DNA from 2 places in the Planococcus sp. PAMC 21323 genome. Region 2 is predicted to be linked to the other one. Evidence: riboswitches for the same ligand, from Rfam matches in the RefSeq annotation. Region 2 holds a riboswitch; the other holds the start of a gene.
What was found. Region 2 has a riboswitch for FMN ahead of PLANO_RS13215 (hypothetical protein). Riboswitches for the same ligand answer to the same signal wherever they lie in the genome.
Positions count from the first base shown of each region.

Region 1: linked by a shared signal. The riboswitch ahead of PLANO_RS09265 (ECF transporter S component) and the one ahead of PLANO_RS13215 (hypothetical protein) in region 2 are both predicted to bind FMN.

Region 1 is NZ_CP009129.1:1,821,626-1,826,053, reverse strand. It holds gene PLANO_RS09280 (ATP-binding protein) at 1-241, shown strand, start outside; gene PLANO_RS09275 (RNA polymerase sigma factor SigX) at 288-821, shown strand; gene PLANO_RS09270 (GerMN domain-containing protein) at 811-2,001, shown strand; FMN riboswitch at 2,078-2,210, shown strand; gene PLANO_RS09265 (ECF transporter S component) at 2,356-2,937, shown strand; gene PLANO_RS09260 (ferredoxin) at 3,026-3,277, opposite strand; gene PLANO_RS09255 (YpbB family protein) at 3,384-4,406, shown strand; gene PLANO_RS09250 (RecQ family ATP-dependent DNA helicase) at 4,406-4,428, shown strand, end outside.
Region 2 is NZ_CP009129.1:2,678,990-2,683,417, reverse strand. It holds gene PLANO_RS13230 (VOC family protein) at 51-455, shown strand; gene PLANO_RS13225 (metallophosphoesterase) at 508-1,332, shown strand; gene PLANO_RS13220 (GNAT family N-acetyltransferase) at 1,371-1,859, shown strand; gene PLANO_RS15900 (CHY zinc finger protein) at 1,935-2,258, opposite strand; FMN riboswitch at 2,391-2,561, shown strand; gene PLANO_RS13215 (hypothetical protein) at 2,624-2,905, shown strand; gene ribE (riboflavin synthase) at 2,906-3,535, shown strand; gene ribB (3,4-dihydroxy-2-butanone-4-phosphate synthase) at 3,553-4,173, shown strand; gene ribH (6,7-dimethyl-8-ribityllumazine synthase) at 4,196-4,428, shown strand, end outside.

The sequences.
Region 1 (4,428 bases), 860 kb from region 2:
AGAGTACGCGAAGATTTCGATCAATGACAATGGGGTCGGCATTTCAAAAGAAGATTTGGAATTTGTCTTTGAGCGATTTTATAAAGCAAATAAGGCGAGAACGCTTGGAAAAGGCGGAACAGGTCTTGGTTTAGCAATTGCGAGCAATATTATCCAAGCTCATGAAGGTAAGATTTATGCAGAAAGCAATGTAGGGCTGGGCACTTCATTTGTATTTTTATTACCTTTAAAAGACATGTAACTTTTCAGTTTCAGAGACGACCAATCTAAAGAACGGAGGGAGTATATTGAAGGACTCCGTTTTCCACCGACTGTATGATGAATATCATCAGGATGTTTTTCAATTTTTAATTTATCTAGTGAAAAACAGGCATCTTGCGGAAGATTTGATGCAAGAAGTTTATATTCGTGCGTTTCGTGCTTATGATCGATTTGAAGGAAGAAGTTCTGAGAAAACATGGCTTTTTTCAATTGCTAAAAATGTAGCAATTGATCATTTTCGTAAAGCGGCAGTTCGCTCAAAACATTCGATGGAGTATTTTGATTGGGAAACTCAGCAACTAGTTTCATCGGAAAAGCTACCAGAAGAAGTTTCTTTATTAAACGAAGATAAGATATTTTTATACAAAGCATTGGACACGTGTACAGGAGATCAAAAGATGGTCGTTATTATGCGATTCTTTCAGGATTTATCAATTTCAGAAACCGCTGAAGTGTTAGCTTGGACTGAAGGGAAAGTGAAAACAACCCAGCACCGTGCAATTAAGGCCTTGCGCGAAAAATTAATAGCTAGGGAAGGGGGAGATGGAAATGCCGAATAACAAATGGACCGATGATTCTATCGAAGATTTGTTGAAGGGTTTCCCCGCGATAAAAGATAACCGGCCAAAAGAAAAAGTATACAATCAATTGGTTCAAAAAGAGCCGGTTCATAAGCGTCCAAATAGATGGCTACCGCTTCTTGTCGCGGCGTTGGCGTTTATCGCTGTTGGACTGTTGGTCTCCTCCATTATCAATCAAAATGGTATCGATTCTGCACAAAATAGAGACAGTTCTAATAATGGGGCAGAAATGAAGACTCAGGAAAGTATAGAGGAACAAGAAAGTTTACCTGCAGCTGAAGAATCTCGTAATGAAAGTGCAGATTCATATTCAACAGCTCAAGTAGAGGAAACGTTGCGAACTGCGGTTTATGAAGAGTCAATAGGTGATCAAACATTGATGACTATTGGGATGACTGAAAATGCATTCGTTATACCAGTGTCTTTCCTTATTCCAAATGAGGAAATAACAAAAACATTCGAAAATACTTTACCATCATCATTAGAGCTGTATCAGAAATATGCAGATAAACTAGATGAAGTCGCATTAGGATTTGATGACTATCATCCGTACGTTGGGACTTTAGAGAAGACAGCTACTGGCATTCGTCACTCGTTGCCGGGGAATCACCAGTATGATTTAGCTTCAGCCAGTATTAATGTTTACATGAATACGATGACAGAGACATTTGCTGATGTTGAAGAAATTAGTGTAACCAATGAAGAAGGTTCTCCTATCGAGTTTTCTCAAATTGGACCAGTTGAAAAATTAGTTCCAGGAGCTAAAAATCTGGCTTATTATTCTTATCAAACGAACAATGGCGAAATATACCTTGCACCAGGTTACAATATGCCGTTTAATTCTGCGAAACAAGCAATTACAGCACTAGCAGATGCGCCCAATGATGTATATGAAGCCACTATTCCGCAAAATTTAGAGTATCAAGTATTAGAAACAGAGAAAATCGTAGAAGTTGATTTTAAGAATAATGTCGATTTAGAATCGATGGATCGGTTAGATATAGTTCGTATGCTTGAAAGTCTTGTACTGACTGCTAATACTTTTGATAAAGAAGTGGTAGTAAAAGGGTTCCAACAGGAAATTTGGAATGGTTTTGACTTTACTAAACCAATGCCGATTCCATTAGCACCTAATTTATTGGAATGGTCAATACAATAAGTAGTAGAAGGGTTGTAAACAAATTTGTTTACAACCCTTCTTTTTTATACTAATATTAGGGCATAACAAAATATCGATTCATCTTCGGGGCAGGGTGCAAGTCCCTACCGGCGGTAATTGAACTCTGTTCATAAGCCCGCGAGCCGTAAAACGCAGGATTTGGTGAGATTCCAAAGCCGACAGTATAGTCTGGATGGGAGAAGGTGAAGGTGCGGACGTTTGTCGTTTACATGTAGACGGAACGCTTATTAAGTGTGCCTTTTCTCCCTTAAGTATTTAATGCTTAAGGGTTTTTATGTGTAAATACAGAGTCCAAACTTTTCTTCTGGTGAATCATTACAAGGAGAGAGGAATATGAAGAACAAAAAGCTACAAACAATGATTACGATAGGGATGTTGAGCAGTATTTCCTTTGTATTAATGCTTTTCAACTTTCCATTACCAGCATTACCAGCATTTTTGAAAGTAGATTTTAGTGATGTACCTGCATTAATCGCAGCAATTACTATGGGACCGGTTGCGGGAATTTTAGTAGCATTCTTTAAAAACATTTTAGATTGGCTTTTTGCAGGCAGTCCTACAGGAGTTCCAGTCGGTCATATGGCGAATTTCGTAACGAGTCTCTTATTTATTTTGCCAGTTTATTTCATCTATCATAAAGTGGCAACGAAAAAAGGGATGGCTTTCGGATTAACAATTGGAACACTAATTATGGCAATTGGAATGAGCGTTTTAAATTATTTAGTTTTCCTTCCAATGTATACGTATTTCCTTAATATGCCACCAACTACTGGTGACGCATTATTTGGAATGATTGTTTTAGGGATACTTCCTTTTAACTTGATCAAAGGTGTTCTTTTAACAGCGGTCGTTTTGCTAATGTTTAGCAGCATGCACACATGGATTCAAAAACAACGAAATTACTATTTATTATAAAAGATATAGAAAATTTGAAGTTCCCGGTTAGGCCGGGTCACATCAAAAAAAGCGTTCTGGGATTGTCCCAGAACGCTTTTTTTGTTAATCAGTCTTCGTATTTTAAAGGATCGCCTTCAAAAGATGAATCTGCTACTTTGATAGAATCTGTTGGACAGCCTTCAAATGCATCTTCCATGTCTTCTTCGAGTTCATCTGGAACTTGTTCAGTTCCCATGTTATTATCTAAAATAACAAATGCGATTCCTTCATCATCGTAATCATAAACGTCGGGTGCAGCAGCACCACAAGCACCACAAGCGATGCAAGTATCCTTGTCAACAATGGTATACTTAGCCATATTGTTTTCCACTCCTTTATCTCCGAACAAGTTCAGTTATACTATCGTATTTATTCTAAAGGTGTTTGAGTAGTTTTTCAACCTTAAACCGTTAGGGGGTGCAAGCTTGTTATTTAGTGAACTTATTTTGGCCATTATGAAGCCACTCGATCGACAACGGACAATCTCTTCTCCTTATCATTTAATAAAAGGAAAGAAGTCCGGACAAACAATACAGGATATTGGCTATTTTGGCCTTTATCCTTATTTTGGTGTGTTGCCAAAATTGGATAAGAAAGCTTATGACCAAGTGGTTCAACAATTATTTACACAAGGCTATTTGATAGCAAACGAGCAAGTTCTTGAGCTATCAGAAAAGGCATTAAATTTAACTGCGTTCGAGTCTTCTCTAAATGGATGGAAATATAGAGGAAAAGAAAAACTCTTTTTTAGCCGCTTGTCACTAATTGTTCAAACTTTATCCCATGTCAGCCAGTCCATAAAAATTTTCGATCCTATTGTTAATAATGAAGAAGTACAAATGTGGGTGAAAAAATATTTGCAACAAATTCACTTTCGCGATTTAGCAGTAGCCCAAGCGTTTAAAAAAGAACTCTTTACTACTTTATCCAAAACCAATATTTCTGAAACACATAAAATGATTATAGTAGAGCGATTAACAGGTTTTGGATTAAGTGGTCTAACATGGCAACAAATTGCATCGGCTAAAAAACTATCTGTTTTAGACGTACAATTAATGACAGTTGAAGCTTTGCATAGTTGGATGAATGTAATAGAGCAAACAAAGTCACCTATGCTCTTAGGGTTAATGGAGGGCATTGTTCAACAGTCTTCGCTAACAGCAACTGCACAGCGTACAGAAAAGTTGTTTGAAAGAGGTTTTACGTTAGAACAAATTGCTTCCTTAAGGCAATTAAAAACAAGTACCATTGAAGATCATGTCGTAGAACTTGCTATGAATGACCCGTATTTCAATTATAAACCATTTATGAGTACTGAACTATACACAACAATTATTACGGAGAGTCACCGTAATAAAACAAAAAGATTACGTGAAATTAAAGAAAATTTACCCGAAGCGAGCTATTTTCAAATACGACTCGCATTGGCAGTCAAGGAGGAACATTAATGAATTTGGAGAAATTATTGTA
Region 2 (4,428 bases):
ACGCTTTACTTCTAATGAGCTGTTAAAATAACATAAAGGAGCTGTTAGATATTCTGCATCATGTTGAACTTAACGTTTCACACTTGGGAGAAGCCAAATCTTTTTACAGTAAACTATTGCCACCACTAGGCTATTCGTTGTTTCAAGAATGGGAAGAGGGAGTTAGTTACAAGGCAGGCGCTACTTATCTTGTTTTTGTACAAACAGAAGAAAAGTTTTTACAGGTTCCGTACCACCGTAAAGAAACAGGATTAAATCACTTAGCATTTCACGCGAAATCACGTGAGCATGTAGACGAAATGACTTTGAAAGTAGAACAACTAGGAGCAAGAATTTTATATAAAGAACTCCATCCTTATGCGGGAGGTCCTGAATATTATGCAGTTTTCTTTGAAGGACCCGATCGTTTAAAATTAGAAATTGTCGCACCGACTAGAACAGATCTTCATGTCTAATGTTTATGTGATGCGGTCAACAAAATTAAAATAGAATAGAGGCAAATCGCATATGAAGAAAATCATACTCGTTATTTTGTTCGCACTAGTCTTATGGGGTGGCGTTTGGAGCAGTAATAAGTGGATAGAGACCACTGAATATACGATAGTATCTGAAGCGGTGCCAGCTGCTTTTGACGGGGCTAAAATTGTTCAAATATCTGATTTACACAATGCGACTTTTGGAAAAAATCAATCTAATTTAATAGAGGAAATACAGTCTGTCAAACCAGATGCTATTTTTTTGACAGGAGACTTTATCGATAGTAACCGCTTTGATTTGTCAGCTAGCTTAGTAATAATAGATGAACTGGTAAAAATGAATAAAGTATACTATGTCACCGGAAATCATGAAATAGCTTCTAATCAAGTAGAAGAAATTGCGGCTGCTTTGCAAGAACGCGGTGTTACTGTTTTAGCAAACGAATCAGTGGAATGGGAAAAGGATGGGGACACGATTCAGATTGCGGGAATTGATGATCCATTGAGCGAACCTACAAAGCACGAAGATGAGGTTATGCATGATTCTCTTGAATCTGCTCGTTTGACCGATGACTTTACTTTGTTATTGGTACATCGTCCTGAATACTTATCTACTTATGCCGAATTTGGAGTTGATGTTGTTTTCGCTGGACATGCTCACGGCGGGCAAGTGCGTATTCCGGGTATTGGCGGGTTGTATGCATCTGGACAAGGATGGTTTCCAAAAGTAACAGAAGGAGTTTTTGAGGAAGATCAATCGCAAATGGTCGTTAGTCGTGGGTTGGGGAATAGTACTTTTCCCATTCGAATTTTCAATCGTCCCGAAGTTGTTGTTGTGACATTGAAAAAAGAATAGAGATAGTTATCAAATAAAAACTAGGGGGGGCTTCTCGAATGATTAAAAAAAGAGAAGTAACATTGCATCGTTATTCTTCGAAACGATTGCTCGGCTATGATTTGCCGACACATCAATTAGAGTTTACAAGGCTGCCTACAGAAATTATTGAAAAAGATGCAAAAGATCCGCTAAAGCATTTTATTATCATTCGAGCACGGGGAGAAGACGCGGGTTTTTTCGAATTGGATGAATCAGATGATCGAAAAAAATACTCGAACAATCCAAAAGCATTACTGCTCCGAGGATTTTCGGTAAATCCTAAATATCAGGGAAGAGGAATCGCGACAGGATCTATTTATGCGCTTCCCGAGTTTTTAGAAATGGAGTTTCCCGAGTTTGACCAGGTAGTATTAGGAGTCAATGCTCGCAATATCCCTGCACAGCGCTTATACCATAAAGCGGGGTTTGAAGATACGGGTAGGCGAATCATGCGTTCTAAAGGCGAGCACATTGTCATGTCCTTACACACCCAAAAAGCCAAGTGAGAAGAAACTCTCACTTGGCTTTTTGAGTTGGCGTAATCAATTCAGTTGGCAAATCTTCGCAGGTGGATGTCTACTTTACTCAAAATAAAGGTGTTTGTGTAAGCTGCAGCCGGGATTAAACAGCGAAGAGCAGTTTGGGCAGGTGGATGCACACGACAAATACTCCGTGATGGATAATTCAGACCCGCATGTGCCACACAACACTGCCTTTTCCGAAAACCGCTCTTTCGGCCATACTTGATGCTCACCACAACCTGTAGCTTGGTGACATTCAAAGCAAGGGAAATATGATTGGCAGCAAAAAAACTTTATCGCAATCCGGTCAATAGGGGAGTGGTAGTGGATGCAACGAGTTTCCGCATCTACTTCAATCCCTATTACTCGTTGATAGTGAGTCATGTCCTATCCAAGCCTCCTTTTCAAATTTAATGGAAATCGTTACGGCAGAAAAGCATTTGTTGGAAATAATCAGTTTGATTTATATGGTTCAGTTTCTTTCTATGCTACTATTAAATAGACGAAACTACGAATCTAATTCTTCGGGGCAAGGTGAAATTCCTTACCGGCGGTGAGCAGGAAACTGCAAGTCCGTGACCCGGTTGGACGATGGCAAGCATAGGCCACTATGTTTGGAGCGTTCAAGCGGTGGAGCTGGTGAAACTCCGGCACCGACAGTTAAAGTCTGGATGGGAGAAGAATGTAGAGATCGGCTTCGTTATGTGCCTCTTCTTTTCAATGTGTTGAAATTGAAAGGAGGAATTTGTATGACCAAACACCTTTATCAGGGAGTAGTCTCTGGAAATACTAGTCAACGGTCTTTAAACCTGCTCATTTCCTCTGTGGAAAACGAGCTTTTTCAAGGTACGAAAAATAGCCATTCAACTGGCTATCTTGATAAAGAAGCAGGGCACATTAAGTTATGGATTCAAACTCTTCTGCAAAAATCTTTCCTCACCACCTATACGCCCCATGGTGGAAAGCACCCGAAAACTCGTAAGACAAAAATTGAATACGCTTTAGCGAACAGAATGGAGGAGTGTGCCTAAATGTTTACAGGTATTGTTGAAGAACTTGGACATGTTGCCTCAGTTCGCTCTAAGCCACAAGCAATGGAGTTAACCATTTCCTGTGCGCTAATTTTAGAAGACGTTAAGCGCGGAGACAGTATATCCATTAACGGCGTTTGTTTAACTGTATCAACATTCACTTCTCGTACCTTTACCGTTGACGTGATTCCCGAAACGGTCAAATCTTCAACGATGATTGGGTTGAAAGCAGGTTCTCGGGTAAATTTAGAACGCGCTATGCCAGCTAACGGACGTTTCGGTGGCCATTTTGTTAGTGGTCATATTGATGGCGTCGGCGTTATCCGTTCTGTGAAAAAAGAAGCGAATGCAATCACGAAAACAATAGAGCTTGAGCCTCAGCTGATGAAGTATATGATGCTAAAAGGATCAATCGCAGTAGACGGTACTTCTTTGACAATTTTTGCACTTGGTCATAATACCGTGACAATTTCTCTTATACCGACAACGCAAGAAGATTCGCTATTAGGAGAAAAAGGGATTGGTGAAAAGGTCAATATCGAATGTGATCTACTAGCAAAGTATACTGAGCGAATTCAAACAGCAGAACCGAAAATCAGTAGAAGCTGGTTAGCAGAAAACGGATTTTAAAAGGAGGCGCAAAACAAATGTTTTATACGGTAGAAAAAGCTATCGAAGATTTAAAGAATGGTAAAGCCATCATCGTAATTGATGATGAAGACCGAGAAAATGAAGGTGATTTTGTTGCATTGGCAGAATTCGCTTCCCCTGAAATCGTCAATTTGATGGCGACTGAAGGAAGAGGATTAATCTGCGTACCAATTGCAAAATCAATCGCTCAAAACTTACAGATTGGTCTTATGACGGACCACAATACAGATGAATATGGAACTGCTTTTACAATCAGTGTAGATCATAAAGACACAACCACAGGAATTAGTGCGTTTGAACGTTCTCACACGATTACTAGCTTAGTGAAATCGGATGCTCAAGCAACTGATTTTAAACGTCCGGGTCATATCTTTCCTTTGATCGCAAAAGATGGAGGCGTTTTAGAACGGACGGGACACACTGAAGCAGCAGTAGATTTAGCAAAGCTTGCAGGTTCGCCTCCAGCAGGAGTTATCTGTGAAATTATGAATGCTGATGGAACGATGGCGCGAGTAAACGATTTGTTGCATGTGGCGGAACGACTTGGTTTAGGTATATTGACGATTAAAGATTTAGTAACGTACCAACAAGAACAGCAAAACTTGACTACTTATTAATCTACTAGAGGAGATGGATTGCATGACTGTACATTTTGAAGGATATTTAAACGGTGAAGGATTACGAATTGGTATAGTTGTTGGACGTTTTAATGAATTTATTACAAGTAAATTATTAAGTGGTGCAGAAGACGCTTTAAAACGCCACGGTGTTGCAGAAGATGATGTATCGATTGCTTGGGTACCTGGAGCTTTCGAAATTCCGCTTGTCGCGAAAAAGATGGCAGTGAGTGGGGATTATGATGCCATCGTTAC